Regions from separate parts of the Alteromonas macleodii ATCC 27126 genome, predicted to be linked through region 1. Evidence: riboswitches for the same ligand, from Rfam matches in the RefSeq annotation. Region 1 holds a riboswitch; the other holds the start of a gene.
What was found. Region 1 has a riboswitch for thiamine pyrophosphate ahead of thiC (phosphomethylpyrimidine synthase ThiC). Riboswitches for the same ligand answer to the same signal wherever they lie in the genome.
Positions count from the first base shown of each region.

Region 1 (8,788 bases):
GGGTAGACAGCGAGAGTTCTGCTTGTGGGTTAAAAATGCGGTGGGCGCATATTAGCTGCAGCAGATCTCGCTCGTTAGGGAGTTTACGGTTGGTGAGGGCGTTGCCGCCAGTGCTGTTACCTTCACAGCTACGAAGGCGCGGAAAAGCAATAGATACACGGCTTTGCCAGTAGTGTTGCTGTATTAACTTGCCGTGAAGGGCGGTCATGGCGCTATCAACCCGCCAGTCGCCTAAACCCAGTAGTGCGCCAATGCCTATTTTATCAATGCCGGCTTTCCCTATGCGATCGCTTGCTTCCAAGCGCCATAGGAAGTCCTGCTTTTTACCTCGAGTGTGGTAATTAGCGTAATGCTGCGGTGAGTAGGTTTCTTGATACACTAACACCGCGTCTAAGCCCAGCTGCTTCAAGGTTTCATATTGCTCGCGCTTTAAAGGTTGTACCTCCATCATAAGGTAGCTCACCTTCTCGCGAATGGCGCTTAGTGTTTGCTCAAAATATTCCATCCCCACTTTGGTTTCATGTTCGCCAGTAACCAGTAACACCTGTGAAAAGCCTAAATCTTTGATGGCTTCAATTTCGGTCAACACTTCGCTTATAGACAGGGTTTTGCGCTTTATTCTGTTGCTCATTGTAAAGCCGCAATAGGTACATTCGTTGGCACACAAGTTTGATAAATACAAAGGTACAAACAGCTGCATGGTATTGCCAAAGCGATGGCGAGTCATTGCTTTAGCGCGATAGGCCATGGCTTCTAAGTACTTAGCGCCAGCGGGAGAGATCAGTGCCATGAAGTCGTCTAAAGAAAGTGTATCTTTACCTAGCGCTCGTTCTACGTCGCCCGCTGTTTTACTGTTTATCGACATAGCCACATGCGACAAGTCTTGCTGCATTAATGCCTGCGCTACCTTCATACCGCCGGCTCCAAAAAGGCGGTAAGCGGGCTAGAGGCTTGGGCAAAACTGCTGGTAGCACCAAGTCCAGCTTCAAAGGCCTTTCGCCCCGTTTCTACGGCGCTTGCAAAAGCTGCTGCCATAGCAACTGGGTCCTTAGCCGTGGCGATAGCCGTATTTACCAGTACCGCGTCTACTCCCAGTTCCATGGCCGCCATGGCTTGGCTTGGCTTACCAATGCCTGCATCTACAATGACGGGTATCGACGCTTGCTCAACAATAATTTGCAAAAAGGGTTTGGTTTGTAAGCCCTGATTACTGCCAATAGGCGCGCCCAATGGCATAACGGCAGCGCAGCCTACCTCTTCTAAGCGTTTACATAAAACGGGGTCTGCTCCGCAGTAAGGCAAAACGTGAAACCCTTTTTTAACCAGTGCCTCTGCGGCAAGCAGGGTTTCGATGGGGTCGGGCAACAAGTAGCGTTGGTCTGGATGAATTTCCAGCTTCACCCAAGGGCTACCTAATGCTTCGTAAGCAAGTTCGGCGGCGAATATGGCTTCTTTTGCGTTCTTCGCTCCCGACGTATTCGGCAAAAGAGTAACGCCCAATGCTTTTAATGCCGAAAGCGTTTCATCTTGTGAGCTATGGCTGGCGACACGCTTCATTGCCAAGGTCACCATGCTGCTTTTGGCTGCCTGTACCGCGCTTTTCATGGTGTCTGGGTTACTAAATTTGCCAGTGCCAGTTAACAGGCGGGAAGGGAAGGTGTGATTTGCGAGCGTTAGCATTTTAGCCTCCTGCCACTAGGGTAAATATATCCACGGTATCGTTGTTACTTAGGTAGGTTGTTGGCCATTCATTCTTGCTGATAATGGCGGCATTTTTGGCAACGGCAGTGCCTTCGTCTTTCAATTGTTTAAGGGCAATTAATTCACTAAGTGATATAGGAGAAATCACGCTCATTGGTTGATTGTTCACGTTAATGTTAATTTGGGTCATTGGCATACCTCACAAGAAGAAGACGGGGGAAGCTTGAAACTTTGCAGCGTACCTTGGCCTGCATGCGCGTTTACGTAATGGCCCCATTTAATATCGGCATCGAAGCCTCTTGCCAGAAATAACAAAGCTTGGGTAGCTTGGTGGCACGCTGCCATGCCTACTACTGGGCCTAGTACACCTTTGCTAAAGCAATCCTCGCGTACGGCAACATTATTCACTAAACACTCGTAGCAACCGCAGGTGGCTGAGTTTTGAGGCAAGTTCAGCGCCTGCCAGGTAAGCCCACTGGCTGCGGCAATAAAAAGCGGAATAGAGGCGCGAAGCGAGGCCAGGTTTATCTGTCTTCGTACCGTTACGTTGTCGGTGCAATCCAGCACGCAGGTGGCTGATGCAATCAAGGTTGGTAAGTTGTTACTATCAGCAAATAAGCTTTTAAACTGTATGTTTAAATGCGAGTTCACTTTACGCAGTTCATTGTAAAGCGACTTGGCTTTAAGCTCGCCTAGGTGCATTTCGTTGTAGCTTATCTGGCGCTGCAAATTACTAATGTCGACGGTGTCACCATCTATAAGTGTAATGTTGCCCACGCCTGCGCCTGTTAAATAGCGGGCGGTTAAGCTGCCTAATCCACCTAAGCCAACGATAACAGCGTGTGCACTCGCCAAATTAAGCTGTCCGTCGTGATCAATGCAATCGAGTAAAAGTTGTCTGCTGTAGCGACGTATATCCTGATGCGCTAACTGCTGACCCACTGAGTGACTAAGTGAATGACTAAGCAAACCCAGCCTCCTCAACCAATGCTTGGTAGGCTTTTAGCGGGTGTTCTGCCTGAGTGATTGCACTTACCACAGCAATGCCGCTAACGCCGGTTTTAGCTACATCGCCTATACGCGATAAGTTAATACCACCAATAGCAACGGTGGGAATGCCATCGCAAAGCTGCACATACTTTTCTAAACGTGCTACACCTTGTGGCTTCGAAGGCATGTCTTTGGTATTGGTGGGGAAGATATGACCAAGGGCAATGTAAGACGGGTTTAAAGCGCGAACACGCTGAATTTCAGCGAAGCCGTGCGTTGATATTCCAAGCCGTAAACCCGCATTGCGGATAGCGTTTAGGTCTGCGGTGTCGATATCCTCTTGCCCCAAGTGCACTCCGTAAGCCCCGAGCTCTATGGCCAGCTCCCAATAGTCATTAATGAATAATTGGCAGTCGGTGTGTTTCACCAATTCTATTGCCTCTTTTATTTGCTGACGAATGTCTTCTTGGGAGCCTTGCTTAACCCGCAGCTGCATGATTTTTACCGCCGTTGGCCAGAGGCGTGCTATCCATTGCACGCTATCTACTACAGGATAGATGCCTAAATGAGTATGAGTAAGTGCAGGAAAGTGGCCTTCTTTACAAGACGAGGCTTCAAGAAGGGTATCCTTATCCCGCTCTTTTTCATTGGCAGTGGCGCCACGTTGGTGAAAGGTCACCAGCGGAAAGCTCTCTGGTTTTGTGGGAAAGCCGTTGGTTCGTGCAAAGTAGGCGGTTAATTCGCTACTTATGGCGTTTGCGTTAGCCGCTGCGCTTTGCTTTGGTAGTGTATGGTTGCGAACTTCGCTGACGTAAGCGTTAGCAAGCGTAAGTGCGTCTTCAATGCAGTAGTCGTGCACAATGAATGCCGCTACTGCGCTGGCTAACATGCAGCCTGTACCGCGAAGGTTGCCGTTAGCGTATTTCGGCTGGCTAAAACGAAGAGTGTGAGAGGCACAAACAAAAATATCGCTTACATTTTTTTGCCAGTGGGCGTGACCGCCCTTAACGTAAACGCTCTTTGCGCCTTTACCCCTTAGCCGATTAATTGCATTTAACAAGCTCGCTTCATCAACAACTGGCAAATGGGTGAGCCACGTAAGCTCATCGATATTTGGCGTAACGATATCTACCGTATTCAACAGTTCGTCAACTACGCTTTCGCTTAACTCACTCAGCACACCACCTGACGAAGTAGACAGTACAGGGTCCCATACAACGAAGGGGCGAGGGTTAGATGTTTTTTGAATACGTGCACTTAACAACAGCGCTTGCTCATCATTAGCAATGGCGCCAATTTTAATAGCGCGTGGCGGGGTATCTTCAAACAACACCTGCCACTGCTGATTTAATGCCGACGCGCACATGCTTTCCTTACTAAGCATTATTGAGTTGGACTGCACGGTAAGCTGTGTAGTGAGCACACAAGCGTGGATGCTCAGATCGGCCAATGTAATGGCGTCGCGGGTAACGCCCGCACCACCGCTACAGTCAACGCCTCCCACACACCACACTACAGGAAGTGCAGTGTTGAGGTTGTTGGATGCAGGGCTTATGGACGCTTTCGCCATCATAGTAGCTCTACCTTGCTATCTGCAGTGTGATAAAGCTCTGCGCCAGACTGATTGAATGCCTGGGCCATCTCTTTCATACCTTTTTCTTTCTCAAACTCTTGCTGCTCCGCTTGTTTAGCCACATCGCGCACTTCCTGAGAAATTTTCATGCTGCAAAATTTAGGGCCGCACATAGAGCAGAAATGCGCAACTTTGCCAGACGCCTGCGGCAAGGTTTCATCGTGATAAGCGCGCGCGGTATGTGGGTCGAGAGCTAAATTGAACTGGTCTTCCCACCTGAATTCAAAGCGAGCTTTCGACATGGCGTTGTCGCGAATTTGTGCACCTGGGTGGCCTTTTGCCAAGTCGGCAGCGTGGGCTGCAATTTTGTAGGTGATCAGCCCCTGTTTAACGTCTTCTTTGTTAGGTAGGCCCAAATGCTCTTTAGGTGTTACATAGCACAGCATTGCGCAGCCATACCAACCAATCATGGCGGCACCTATACCTGAAGTGAAGTGATCGTAGCCAGGAGCGATATCGGTGGTGAGGGGGCCAAGGGTATAAAACGGTGCTTCGTGGCAATGCTTAAGCTGCTCTTCCATGTTCGCTTTAATCATATGCATTGGCACATGCCCCGGGCCTTCAATCATTACCTGAACATCGTACTCCCATGCAATTTTCGTCAGCTCTCCAAGGGTACGTAATTCAGAGAATTGCGCGTCGTCGTTAGCGTCAGCTACGCTACCAGGGCGCAGGCCATCACCTAGCGACAGCGCCACATCGTACTTAGCGCAAATTTCGCAAATATCGTGAAAGTGCTCATACAGAAAGCTTTGTTGGTGGTGGCTTAAGCACCACTTTGCCATTATCGAACCGCCGCGCGATACAATGCCGGTTACCCGCTTTGCGGTAAGGTGTACGTACTCAAGCAGCACGCCAGCGTGAATGGTGAAGTAGTCTACGCCTTGTTCAGCTTGCTCAATTAGGGTGTCTTTAAACATCTCCCACGTTAAATCTTCGGCTACACCGTTTACTTTTTCTAGCGCTTGATAGATGGGGACGGTGCCAAGAGGAACAGGACTGTTTCGCAGCAGCCACTCTCGGGTTTCGTGAATGTTTCTGCCGGTAGATAAATCCATGATGGTATCGGCGCCCCAGCGCGTTGACCACACCAGCTTTTCTACCTCTTCTTCAATAGACGAGGTGACTGCTGAATTACCAATGTTTGCGTTAATCTTTACTAGAAAGTTACGCCCTATAATCATTGGTTCCAACTCGGGGTGATTGATGTTGCATGGAATAATGGCGCGGCCTGCGGCCACTTCCTGGCGTACAAATTCAGGCGTGATGGTATCGGGTAAATTCGCACCAAAGTGTTCGCCTTTGTGCTGCTGCGTCAGTTCGGCATCTTTAATGGCCTGGCGACCCATATTCTCGCGAATGGCAATGTATTCCATTTCAGGAGTAATAATGCCCTGTCTTGCGTAGTGAAGCTGGGTTACGTTTTTGCCTGCTTTTGCTTTTAGTGGTTTGCGGCTGCGAATAAAGCGGAAATCTTCGGTAAATATGTCGTTTTCTCGCTCTTTTGCAAAGCTTGACGAAACGCCCTCTAATTCAAGGGTATCGCTACGCTCTTCAATCCACTTTTGGCGAAGCGGAGCTAGGCCTTTGTGCACATCTATGTTTTCTTTTGGGTCGCCGTAGGGGCCTGAAGTGTCGTAAACAGGAATTGGCGGATTTGGCTCTAAAATAGGATTGTCTTCAGTACCACCCACTAAACTGTCGTGTTGGTGAATAAGGCGCATGGCCACACGAATATCGTCACGGCTGCCACACTCGTAGTGGCGTGTTGAATTTGGGTAAGCTTCGCCCGCAAGTTCATTAATGAATTGTTGTGCTTGTTGGCGCTGTTCGCGTCTGTTCGACATAGCATTTTACCTTTTAAGTTTAGGTTCTAAAAATGCTTGTCAGGAGTGAAGGAGAATACAAAGTGTAAGTGTTGAAGGGGATAACCCCGTTACTTTAGCGAGATTGTTGGTAAAGGTTTTGGTGATTACAGCCCTTTACTCTGTTGATGTTGACTTGGGGATAAACTTGAACAGTTTACCTTGAGTGACGAGCAGCACCGTAATGGGTGTGTCTGTATCATCAACAGCAAAACAACTTCGCTTCACAACGCTAAACCACGGTTTAACATTGTGCACATTGTATTTTCTTGTTCCCTTCGCAGGTATTAGCCTGATCAGGTTCTACGGATCCCACTTTCGCGGTCTCAGCTTACTGGGTTACCAGTGAAGCACTCCGACAAGTTGTTTAAGTCAATTCGGGTTGTGGTTGAAACAACCCGAGTTGAGAATTCCTTTTTACTATATCTTCAATTTTACGGGTAATACAAGTACTACCAGAAAGCTAAATGAATATTCATCTAGCTGGCTAGCTGCTGACCTTCCTTGTAAAGCTGAAGTGCAGTGGCTGTGTCGTGCTTGCGTTCGCTAATTGCAGACAGCAGCAATAAGTCTTCTTTGCGCGACTTCATTTTGGTGGCTTTAAGCAGGGCTTTTTCCGCCAACACATCATCGCCTGAGTTAAATGCAACTTGGCCTAGCGTGGAGTATAGCGATACGTTTTCTTCGTCTTGCTTTATCCAGCTTTCAAGCAGTCGTAGTGATGGCGATGCATCAGGAATATTAAGCTGCGTGAACAGCGGAAACAGGGCGCTATTCGGGCCACGTTTTTGCCATTCAACTAGCAAATTCTGTGCGTCGGCATGCATACCTTGGTCAAGTAACTGTTGAATGTAGGCCGCGCGGTAAGCATCGTCGTGACGAAGCTTACGAGGTAGGGTTTCCCAATACGATTTAAGCTCGACAGCGCCTTGTTTGCTGGCAATTTCGGCAAACTTACCTTTGGCGATGCGCTGACTCCACGCAGTGTAGTCTGCTTTGGGCAATGCTTTACGCCAGCCTGACAAATTCTCTTGAAGTACTTGCCATTTACCTAGCTTGGCAAGAATTTGCGCTTTTAACTGCACAACCTGCTTGTTCTCGCGCTCTTGCTCGTCAAGTTCGTTAAGTTTCTCTAGTGCCGCATCGTATTTTTCTTCAGCCATATCAATACGCGCGTGCATGACCGTTGCGGCTACTTTCGCTTTTGGAAAGTCAGTTGCCTGAACAAGGAAATAACGGGCTTTGGCTAAATCGTCGTTGGCAAAAGCAATTTGCGCTGACGCCAAATAGTTAACGCCTTCGAAATCGCCGTTGGTGGTTTTGCTTAGCGCCTTTTGAGCTGTATCAAAATCACCTGCAGCCATTGCGTGTAAGCCGTCGTAAAACGCACGCTTACGTTTGCGCTCACCCAAAGTGCCGAACCATTTATGTGAACCTGTGATCAAGCTTAACGCCCACAATACCAATCGAGATAGTACGTACCAGGCAATGACGGCACCTATCAGTAAGATGCCAAAGCTGATTATATTCATCTCAACGGCAGTATTACCTAAAGAGAACAGAACGTAGCCTTGGTCACCCAACAACATTGGGCCAACAATTAGTGCAGCAACAAATGCGGCTAATACCGCAAGGGCAATAGCTAACCATTTCATAGTGCACTTGCTCCTTGTCCGAACACCTGTTTAACGCGGCTATCCAATAGACGCTCTAGCGGTTTTTGTGACGCTAGCTCAGTTGGGATAGGTCGCGAAATATCGGTAGCAATGAGGTTTTGTAGTGCATCTACAAAACCCGTTACTTGGCTTTTTTCTGTGTCGAACTTTTCAATAATTAACGTTTGAGCGTATTGAAGCGACTGGCTATAAAGCCCTGCATCGCCCTGAAGCGCAGCGGTTTGCGCGTGCATAAGCTGTAGGCGAAGTTGTTCTTTTGCTAAAAACTGCGCTTCCAGTGAAAGCACTGGTTCAACCGGGCCTTCAATGGTTTTTATGGTAAGAAAATCGTTCACCAGTGAACGCCACACTTTTGCAAGGTTCTCCTGCCAGTCGTCAGCTGACTCCGATAAGGTCGTGTCTTCTGCATTGGCGTCTTGTGGTTTTTCAAAGGTATCAAGTGGTAGCTTATCTATTTGCGCTATCATGCCTGTAAGCGCAAGGGCTACGGAGCTTTGTGATACAGGGTTAAGCTGTTGAAGTGTTTGAATGTCTTCAGCAAGGTTTGCGCGAACCGGAAGTACCGATGGGTCGGCCAACGACTTTAAGCGTTTATCTGCGTTAACTAGCAGCAAAATTGCTGTGCGTACGTCGTTTTCTAACCAAAGCTTTCTGCCTGCCATGCGAACTAAGTAATCAGCTTCAGCAATGAGCCAGTCTGCCGGGCGGCGACCTTCCATATTGTTTAGTTGTTCAAGGGTCGATTCAGCTTGCAGCGTCAGCTTTTCGTTTTGCGCTTTTAACTCGGCTACCGTGCTTTCTAACGTCTGGTTGGTACGAGCTACTTTGTCGATAGAGGCAACAAGACCAGCGCGCTCACGCTCAATAGTGTTTAGCTGAGAGGTCGTCGTTTGAAGTGCAGATTCAGAGTCCTTGCTTGCCGA
Region 1 is NC_018632.1:100,963-109,750, forward strand. It holds gene thiH (2-iminoacetate synthase ThiH) at 1-913, opposite strand, end outside; gene MASE_RS00460 (thiazole synthase) at 910-1,680, opposite strand; gene thiS (sulfur carrier protein ThiS) at 1,682-1,891, opposite strand; gene MASE_RS00470 (HesA/MoeB/ThiF family protein) at 1,888-2,670, opposite strand; gene thiE (thiamine phosphate synthase) at 2,663-4,264, opposite strand; gene thiC (phosphomethylpyrimidine synthase ThiC) at 4,261-6,171, opposite strand; TPP riboswitch at 6,446-6,557, opposite strand; gene MASE_RS00485 (heme biosynthesis HemY N-terminal domain-containing protein) at 6,669-7,844, opposite strand; gene MASE_RS00490 (uroporphyrinogen-III C-methyltransferase) at 7,841-8,788, opposite strand, start outside.

Region 2 (8,788 bases), 1.1 Mb from region 1:
TTGCAGTTGCAGCAACCGGAGCGCAGGCTCAGGAAGCAAAGAGCCTGAAAGACCTTCTAGACCAGGTTCAACAGAACCGCGTTTCTGAAGCTCGCCTAGATAAGCAACGCGAAGCTGAGTTCCAATCAGCACGTGCTGACAAGCAAGCACTTCTTCGCAAAGCACAAGCAGATCTTAAAGCTGAACAAGCTCGTGGTGACCGTCTACAGAAGCAATTCTCAGACAACGAAGTTACATTGAACGAGAAAGCTGCTGAGCTAGACCAAGCTACAGGTACACTTGGTGAAATGTTCGGTGTGGTACGTCAAGCATCTTCTGAAGCTTACGGCCGTATCTCTACATCAATCGTAAGTGCACAATTCCCTGGCCGTGGTCAGTTCCTTGCTGAAATGTCAGAAGACTCTAAAGGTCTTCCAAACATTAAAGAACTTGAAGACCTATGGTTTGCTCTTCAGAAAGAAATGACTGAAGGCGGTGAAGTAGTTAAGTTCACTACAGAAGTTGTTAACCTTGACGGCGGTTCTTCACAGCAAGAAGTTGTTCGTGTTGGTACTTTCAACCTTGTTGGTGAAGCTGGTTACCTAGCGTATGACGCTGAAGCTGAAGTTGTTCAGCCTCTTGGTCGTCAACCAGATGGTCACTTTGTAGCTTCTGCTGACGAACTAATCGGCGCTACTTCTGGTATTGTTCCTTTCTTTGCTGACCCTTCTCAAGGTGCAATCCTTGGTCTATTGAAGCAAAAAGCGACAATGTCTGAGCGTTATCATGCTGGTGGTCCAGTTGGTTACACAATCACAATTATGCTTGCGATTGGCCTACTAATTGGTATCTACAAAATGATCACACTAACGATCACTGGTGGAAAAATGCGTTCACAGCTTAAGAACGTAAACAATCCTTCAGAAGGTAACCCACTAGGTCGTATCCTTAAAGTTTACCAAGAGAACAAGACTGCTGATGCAGAAAACCTTGAGCTTAAACTTGATGAAGCGATTCTTCGCGAGCTTCCAAAAATTGAAAGCGGCATCAACGTTATCAAGATCTTCGCAGCGATTGCTCCTCTACTAGGTCTACTAGGTACAGTACTAGGTATGATCGAGACATTCCAAACCATCACACTATTCGGTACAGGTGACCCACGTATGATGGCAGGAAGTATCTCTATGGCTCTTGTAACTACTGCTCAAGGTATTATCGCGGCTCTGCCTCTAATCCTTACTCACAGCATCGTAGCTTCTCGTAGCAAGTCAATCATCCACATTCTTGATGAGCAAACTGCGGGTATCGTAGCTGCTCACTCAGAGTCGGAGAAAGCGTAATATGAATTACCTGATTGGATTATTCGAATCGGTCAGGGACTTTATCGCTACCGGCGGTGACGTACTATACTTCGTTGCTGCCGCGCTCTTTCTCATGTGGGTTTTAATGATTGAGCGTTACTGGTATTTAACCTCGGTCTTCCCAAAGGTGAAGAAAAACATCATCGCGAATTGGGATGCCCGAGCAGATACCACATCATGGTATGCGCATAGAATCCGTGACGCGTGGATTTCTCAAGCGTCAGACGACCTTAACGCTAGAATGCTGATTATCAGAACCATTATTGCAATGTGTCCACTAATCGGTCTACTTGGAACAGTAACCGGTATGATCAGTGTTTTCGAGACAATGGCAACACAGGGCACCAGCAACGCTCGTCTAATGGCAGCTGGTATCTCTATGGCAACGATCCCGACAATGGCGGGAATGGTAGCCGCGCTATCTGGACTGTTCATCAGTTCACGTCTTGAAGCGAAAGTGAAGCTGGCAAGAGAAGGGCTAGTTGATAGCCTGCCACATCATTAGAGAGAGAGATTATGGCTCGAAAAGTCAGAACCGAGGAAGAAGATGCACAGATCGACATGACGCCCATGTTGGATATCGTGTTTATCATGCTGATCTTCTTTATCGTTACCACTGTTTTCGTTAAAGAAGCAGGGATCGAAGTCAACAAGCCAGATGCGAGCCAGGCGATTCTTCACAAAAATGCAAACATTTTCATCGCCGTAACTGAAGACGGAAATGTATGGCTAGATAAGCGTGAAGTTGCGCCGGACAGCGTAAGAGCGAATATTGAAAGACTGCTTACCGAGCAGCCTACTGACTACGTAATCATTCAAGCTGACGTAAAAGCGAAGCATGGTTTAGTAGTTGAGATTATGGATCAGGTTAAAGCCGCTGGCGTTAACCGAGTCTCGGTAGCGGCAAGGGGATAAGATGTTACGTATAATTGTATCTATACTTTTAGGTGCTGGTGTTGCATTTGCCCTTTTCGTTCTAATGGCCAAGTTGATTGAAAATTCATCTAGACCAGCAGACGAAGTACCGCCTGCACCGGTTATCGATATTGTAATGCAGGAACCAGACGACCAGACGCAGACGCGTACTCGTGTTCCACCACCACCGCCACCTCCGCCTCCACAGCCTCCTAAAATGGAGCAAGTAGAGCCGGAAACAGCGGAACCTGATGCAGATGGCTTTAGCTTAGCTATTCCAGCTATCGACACAGGTGGTGTTGGTGTAAACATCGGTGGTGTTGGTGCAATGCAGCGTGATGGTGAAGCAACACCTATCGTTCGTATCGACCCGAAATATCCACCTGATGCAGCCCGTGACGGCCGTGAAGGTTGGGTAAGACTGTCTTTCACTATCAACGAAGTTGGTGGTGTTGAAGATATCGAAGTTATCGAAGCTGAACCTAAGCGCGTATTCGACCGTGAAGCACGTCGTGCTCTACGTAAGTGGAAATACAAGCCTAAGATCGTTGATGGCAAGCCAGTTAAACAACCTGGCATGTTCGTACAGCTAGACTTTAAACTGGAGCAATGATCATGATGAAACGTACATTCAAAATGTCAGCCGTTGCTTTAGTGCTAGGCGCAGGTGCGGTGCTTTCAGCACCCGCTGCCCTAGCGCAGTCAGCACCTGTTGTTTGTCCTGGATATGAGAAAGGAAAAACAACGCTTGTAGGTGAGCGTACCGGTAAAAAAGTTCAGAAAGCTTTTGAGTTCTACAATGAAGACCAAGTTAATGAAGCACTAAACGTACTTTACGAAATCGACGCATCTGACGATTTCGATAGAGCTTACGTAAAGCGTTTTATTGGTAACTTACTTGCTGCGCAAGAAGGTCAAGGTGGTAAAGCTTTAGGGTATTTGGTTGAATCAGTTGAACCAAAAGTTCTAAACGACCTTGAACACTCTCAAACACTTAAATTACTAGGTGATTTGAGCATGCAGGAAGAGAAGTACACTGATGCCATTAAATGGTATAACAAGTGGATGGACTTCACGTGTAAAGAAGACGCAGACGTATATACGCGTTTGGCACAGGCTTACTTTGAATCTAAGCAATTAGCGAAGATGGTTGAGCCAGCAGACAAAGCGATTGCTTTGTATGAAGAGCCAAACAAAAACCCGTATGTATTAAAGCTAACTTCTTACTACGAGCGTAAGATGTACCCTGAAACGGTTGCTGTGGCGGAAGATCTTGTTAGAACTTTCCCTCAGGAAAAAACTTGGTGGTCACGTCTTGGCTTTTTCTACATCTTAGTTGAAGACTATAAGAAAGGTCTTTCAACGCTAGAACTTGCTTATATGCAGGGCTATCTAGAGAAAGAGTCAGAAATAAAGACGCTTGCTCAGCTTTATCAAAGTAACGGTATGCCTTACAAGGCGGCCAAGTTGCTTGAAAAGCACGTGAAAGAAGGCTTGCTAAAAAATGATGCCGATATGTTAGCAAACGTAGCTAATGCTTATCACCAGGCAAAGAACTTCAAAACAGCTGCCGACTTGTATGCACAAGCTGCTGCTAAGAGTTCAGACCCTGAGCATTATCGTAAGCAAGGTACACTTTTACTTGTGGCGGAAGACTACAAAGGCGCTATTAAAGCACTAGAGAATGCTCTAGAGCGTGGTGCTGAAGACCCTGAGAAGATTCACTTCACGTTAATGGAAGCGAACTTCTACGCAGGTAACTTCAAGTCTGCTTACAAGCACGTACAAGAAGCTAAGAAAGATCGCTCTCTACGCCGCAACGCTGCAGCGTGGGAACCTTATATCAAGGAAAAAGCGAAGAACCGCGGTATTAGTATCTAATATGTGGTTTTAGCAAAAAAGCCTCCCTTTGGGAGGCTTTTTTTTGCCCTTAATTTAGTAAGTGAGCTTTTCTCGAATGGGGTTATATTTATAGGGCTTTAACACCAGTCCGCATAGGTCATTACCCACTCTGCTAGAATTAAAATGTTCGTAATCGCGACTTGTTAACGCAGGTATAGTGGCTCTACGCCAAGCTGATTATTTGTATTTTCAGGCTACAGACTTTCTATTATTTGAAAGCAGGCAGAAGTGCTTCTCTTATAACAATAGTGACTTCTTTTAACCCACTTGCTTTTAGGTTTTCTTTGTTAAATGTAGAAACAAGTTGCTTCGCATTCATATCTGAATGTGTAAGTACTTTTCTGAGAAAGCGCTTCGTGTTAATGATTTCAACAAGACGCCATAGCGTATACAGTATTGTGTTATTTGGCTTGTTCAGTTGAGTATTTGCGCTTGGTGTAGGCTGAGTCCCTGCATAACGCGCAATTTTATGTAATATCGGCCAAACATCATCTAAAGTGCGTGTGCCTTGGGTAAAATGTACTAACTTTTCTACATAGATTGTCAGTATGCTAATGGGCACGTTGTCTAACTGGTTATCGAATTTAAAGCTCTCTTTTAGCGCTACCAATTCAGAAAGCAGTCTTTTTGCTCTGTTAGAATGAGGATATAACGCTAGTGCACTGGTTTCGCCACTGGCTTTATTAGGCTTTCGCCCATAGTCTACAATCTCAAATCCATTTCTTGTCCAAAAACTGTCTAACTTAAGTGTCGTTCCATAAGAAGTACAGATAGCGTCAATACTTTGCTTCTTGGCTTCATTACTAACTCTTTGTAGCAAGTAACTGCCCATACCCTTACTCTGCGCAAGCGTATCGACGGCAATACGGTTAATACGCCAATATCTAAACGTTGCTGTTTTTGCATCAGCAGACAACAGAGCAAGTCGCTGTGCACCTAAATGCCCTTTAGGACGACGCTTTCCAGACGCAATCCCCAATGCGGTATCGTTCAGGTAGTCGCTACCTTCAGCGTTTATGATTGCAGCACCTATCACGTTGTCGTTGAATTTAAGTATGGCAACAAGTACATCCGGGCTATCCATCAAGCGCATAAAATCATCGGGCGTAGTTTGATAATGGGCTAATGAAAGTAGCGACATTATTTGCTGAAGCGCCTCTTCGGAAATGGTTTTAAACGAACTTATGGAAAAATCGTAATCTATCGGTGGGTTAATACTGTTTTTGAAATTAATCTCGCCAATATTGCGCGCCGCATCTCTGTCCTCAAATAAACAAGTCGTATTGAAAAAGGCTTCAATGGGATCATGTTCGAACCATCGTAACGGCGTTGATAGTCTTAAATGGATAGCTGATGGCGGTAAACTAGGGATGAGTTTGTGAATAAAACCACTGCCTGAACCTTCATAACCCAAAAGCGTAGTACTAAGCACCCACTGCTTGTGGTTGGCTATGATCCGGTATACATCCGGGAGGGGGATTGAAGCCGCTTCATCAACAATTACAACGTCGTACTTTTCATCTTCTGTGGTATATAACAAGGCACTGTCAGGGGGCACCCATTTTACACTGCCAAACGTCGCTGCCTCATTCTTATCACCAAGGATTAGTTGGGTTTGAATGTTAGCGGTGGATGGTTGTTGTGTTCTGACACCTGCTATTTCGTACTGTTGAATACGTGAAAGCACGTTCTTCACATTATCAAAGCGTTCACTGGTTAATAGTACATTTTTACCCTGTCTGATTAGGCTTTCAATGAATATACCTAATAATGATGACTTGCCTCTGCCTCTTGGGGCGGTAATCAGCGCGTTTAGTTTATTAAGTGAGTGTGCTTGATATAAACGACTGTATGCCTGCTCTTGCTCTTCTGATTTAAATAGTGAGCCTCTATAGACGTTTGATGTTACGCCTTGGCTAATGCGGTACATAGCCGTATCTGGAAGTGTGGTTTTTTCTTCAGTGTGAAATGCCACGTAGTCGTTGTTACGCAGGTGCTTTATAAAGCGTTCGAGGTATCGACTTTGTGTAAGTGTAAACCCCTCCGACAGGAACGAGACCGAAATATTGTTGACCCATTCACTCAATGCAGGGCAAATAAGTATTAAACAACCACTGCGTTTAACGATCCCCGCCACTGCCATCACGTCGCCAGGTTTGAATGAATCGCGACAGTCTAATGTGGCAATGTCACATTCGCTCCCCAGTACTTGTTTGCGGTTCTTTCCCTTAAGTGTATCGCCAGCAAAATTCACAACGCTTATAGATGAAACTTCATCTACAAAGGCTTGAACGCTACGTATGGCAGCTTCACAAAAATCATCATTGCCAGATATTACAAGCATTCTCCGGTGAAGCGGGCAAGTCACGTTTGATAAGTGTGAAGCGTGAGAGCTTTTTTTGCAGCCATTTTCGCCGCTATTTTCAAAGTAGGGGGCTAATAGCCATTCGCGTAATTGAGTTAGCGCCATGAATCAGTTTTTTCGGTATAATCTAACGCTATAGTAGCGATTTATTATGAGGAATTCGAATGCGCTTTCTTTCTCGGCGTCTAGTTATGCCAAACGACCTTAATTACGCCAATTCTTTGTTCGGTGGCCGCGCGTTAGAATGGATAGACGAAGAAGCTGCAATTTGGGCTATTTGTCAGCTAGAAACTAATTGCTTGGTAACTAAGCATATTGGTGAAATTAGTTTCGAATCACCGGCTATGCAGGGTGATATCGTAGAGTTTGGTCTAGAAACTAAAGCTGTAGGCCGTACGTCTATTACCGTAAGCTGCTTGGTACGCAACAAAGCAACCAAGAAAACCATCTGTTTTGCAGACGATATCGTTTTCGTAAAGGTTGACCCTGATACGCGTCAACCAACCGCACACGGCAAAACGTTGGAAGGTTTAAAAGCACAAACTGACGATGAAGTACGTCGCCTAAATATGAATATTGACGCTGAATAGCCCTAAGCTTTCAACGCCTTATATCATATATAAAACCTTACGTTAGCTTAACGTCTTATCTGCTTGACGGCGTGTATCGAACTGGTAGACTCCGTCGCAGAAGTTGAGTTTGCTAGTTTTAGCCGCGCAACACTATACCAAGGGGTGTCCGTTTTCGGTCTGAGATCCACATTCGTGGGAACCCTTAAACCTGATCCGGATAATACCGGCGTAGGGATGGTTCACAATATAGCCTTATCACCTGCCGTTAGACCCGGATCTTTTTTCTTAAATAAGAATAAGAGATCCCATGTATAAAACACTTTTCACACTTTCACTGCTTGCTAGTTCCGTTGCGGCCTATGCGCAACAAACCAATGTAAGTAACACTTCAGATAGCACGCCATCAGATATTGAGCGCGTCATCGTATCTGGTGATTTTCGTCAAACTACACTCGACCAGTTAAGTGCTAGCGCGACCATTTTAGATCAAGAGCGTCTTCGCAGTAGACAGCCGAGCCATATCGACAGTGTGCTAAACAGTATTCCAAACGTAAACTTTGCAGCTGGTGCGTCTCGCGGCCGCTTCGTGCAAATTCGCGGTATTGGAGAGCGTAGTCAGTTCGCCGAGCCTATCAATCCTTCTGTAAGCTTTATCGTCGATGAATTTGATTTTTCAGGCCTTGCTGCGGCAGGTCTTATTTTTGATACTAAACAACTAGAGGTATATCGCGGACCTCAGGCTACCTTATACGGCACAGGTGCATTGGCCGGAGCGGTTAAACTCTCCAGTAATGACGTGGGTAGCGACGCCCCAGACTACGTTGAAGCCCGCATTGGGAACAAAGAGAGTTACCGTATTGAAGGCGCCACTGGTGATGATATCAACACGGATTGGGGCTATCGTGTTGCGCTGGTTCATAATCGCAGTGATGGCTTTGTAGAAAATACGTTCTTAAATAGAAGCGATACCGCGAATATCGATGAAACCGCACTGCGCTTTGCCGTTGAAGGCAGCGTAGATGAGCGAACCACACTTGCACTTACTTATCGCTGGTACGATATCGATAACGGTTACGATGCATTCTCGCTAGACAATGACAACAAAACGCTGTCTGATGAACCAGGATTTGACGAACACCAAACCCACGCTGTTAGCGCGCGCTCTACAACCAATACAGCAGCGGGCGACTTTATTCTAATTGCCACCCATGCTTCTCACAATATTGCTTATGGCTACGATGAAGACTGGACATTCACAGGGTTTCACCCGTGGGGTTACACGTCTTTTGACGCCTATTATCGCGATGTAGAAACACAGACCGGCGAGATGCGTTTCGTGTCGTCTGACAGTGCCGCACTTTTTGATGGTATGACTGACTGGACAATAGGCGTGTTTTATAAAAGCACGGAAGAAAAGCTGCTACGTCAATACACTTATTTGGATAGTGACTTTGCCAGTGAATACACGCCTACGACGACCGCTATCTATGCTCAGACTGAAAGTCGTTTGAACGAAAATTTAGTACTGGTAGCAGGGTTAAGAGTAGAAAACTACGATTTTGATTACGCTGATAACAACCAACTTACTCGCGCGTTCGACACCACCATGGTAGGCGGGAAAGTCGCGCTTCAGTATACGCAGGGCAATCACTTCTATTACGGCAGTATTTCACGCGGATATAAAGGTGCAGGCT
Region 2 is NC_018632.1:1,221,365-1,230,152, forward strand. It holds gene MASE_RS05195 (MotA/TolQ/ExbB proton channel family protein) at 1-1,319, shown strand, start outside; gene MASE_RS05200 (MotA/TolQ/ExbB proton channel family protein) at 1,321-1,845, shown strand; gene MASE_RS05205 (ExbD/TolR family protein) at 1,857-2,255, shown strand; gene MASE_RS05210 (energy transducer TonB) at 2,257-2,868, shown strand; gene MASE_RS05215 (tetratricopeptide repeat protein) at 2,871-4,136, shown strand; gene MASE_RS05220 (tRNA(Met) cytidine acetyltransferase TmcA domain-containing protein) at 4,366-6,627, opposite strand; gene MASE_RS05225 (acyl-CoA thioesterase) at 6,687-7,112, shown strand; TPP riboswitch at 7,243-7,346, shown strand; gene MASE_RS05230 (TonB-dependent receptor) at 7,402-8,788, shown strand, end outside.
Region 2: another riboswitch for thiamine pyrophosphate. It lies ahead of MASE_RS05230 (TonB-dependent receptor); the one in region 1 lies ahead of thiC (phosphomethylpyrimidine synthase ThiC).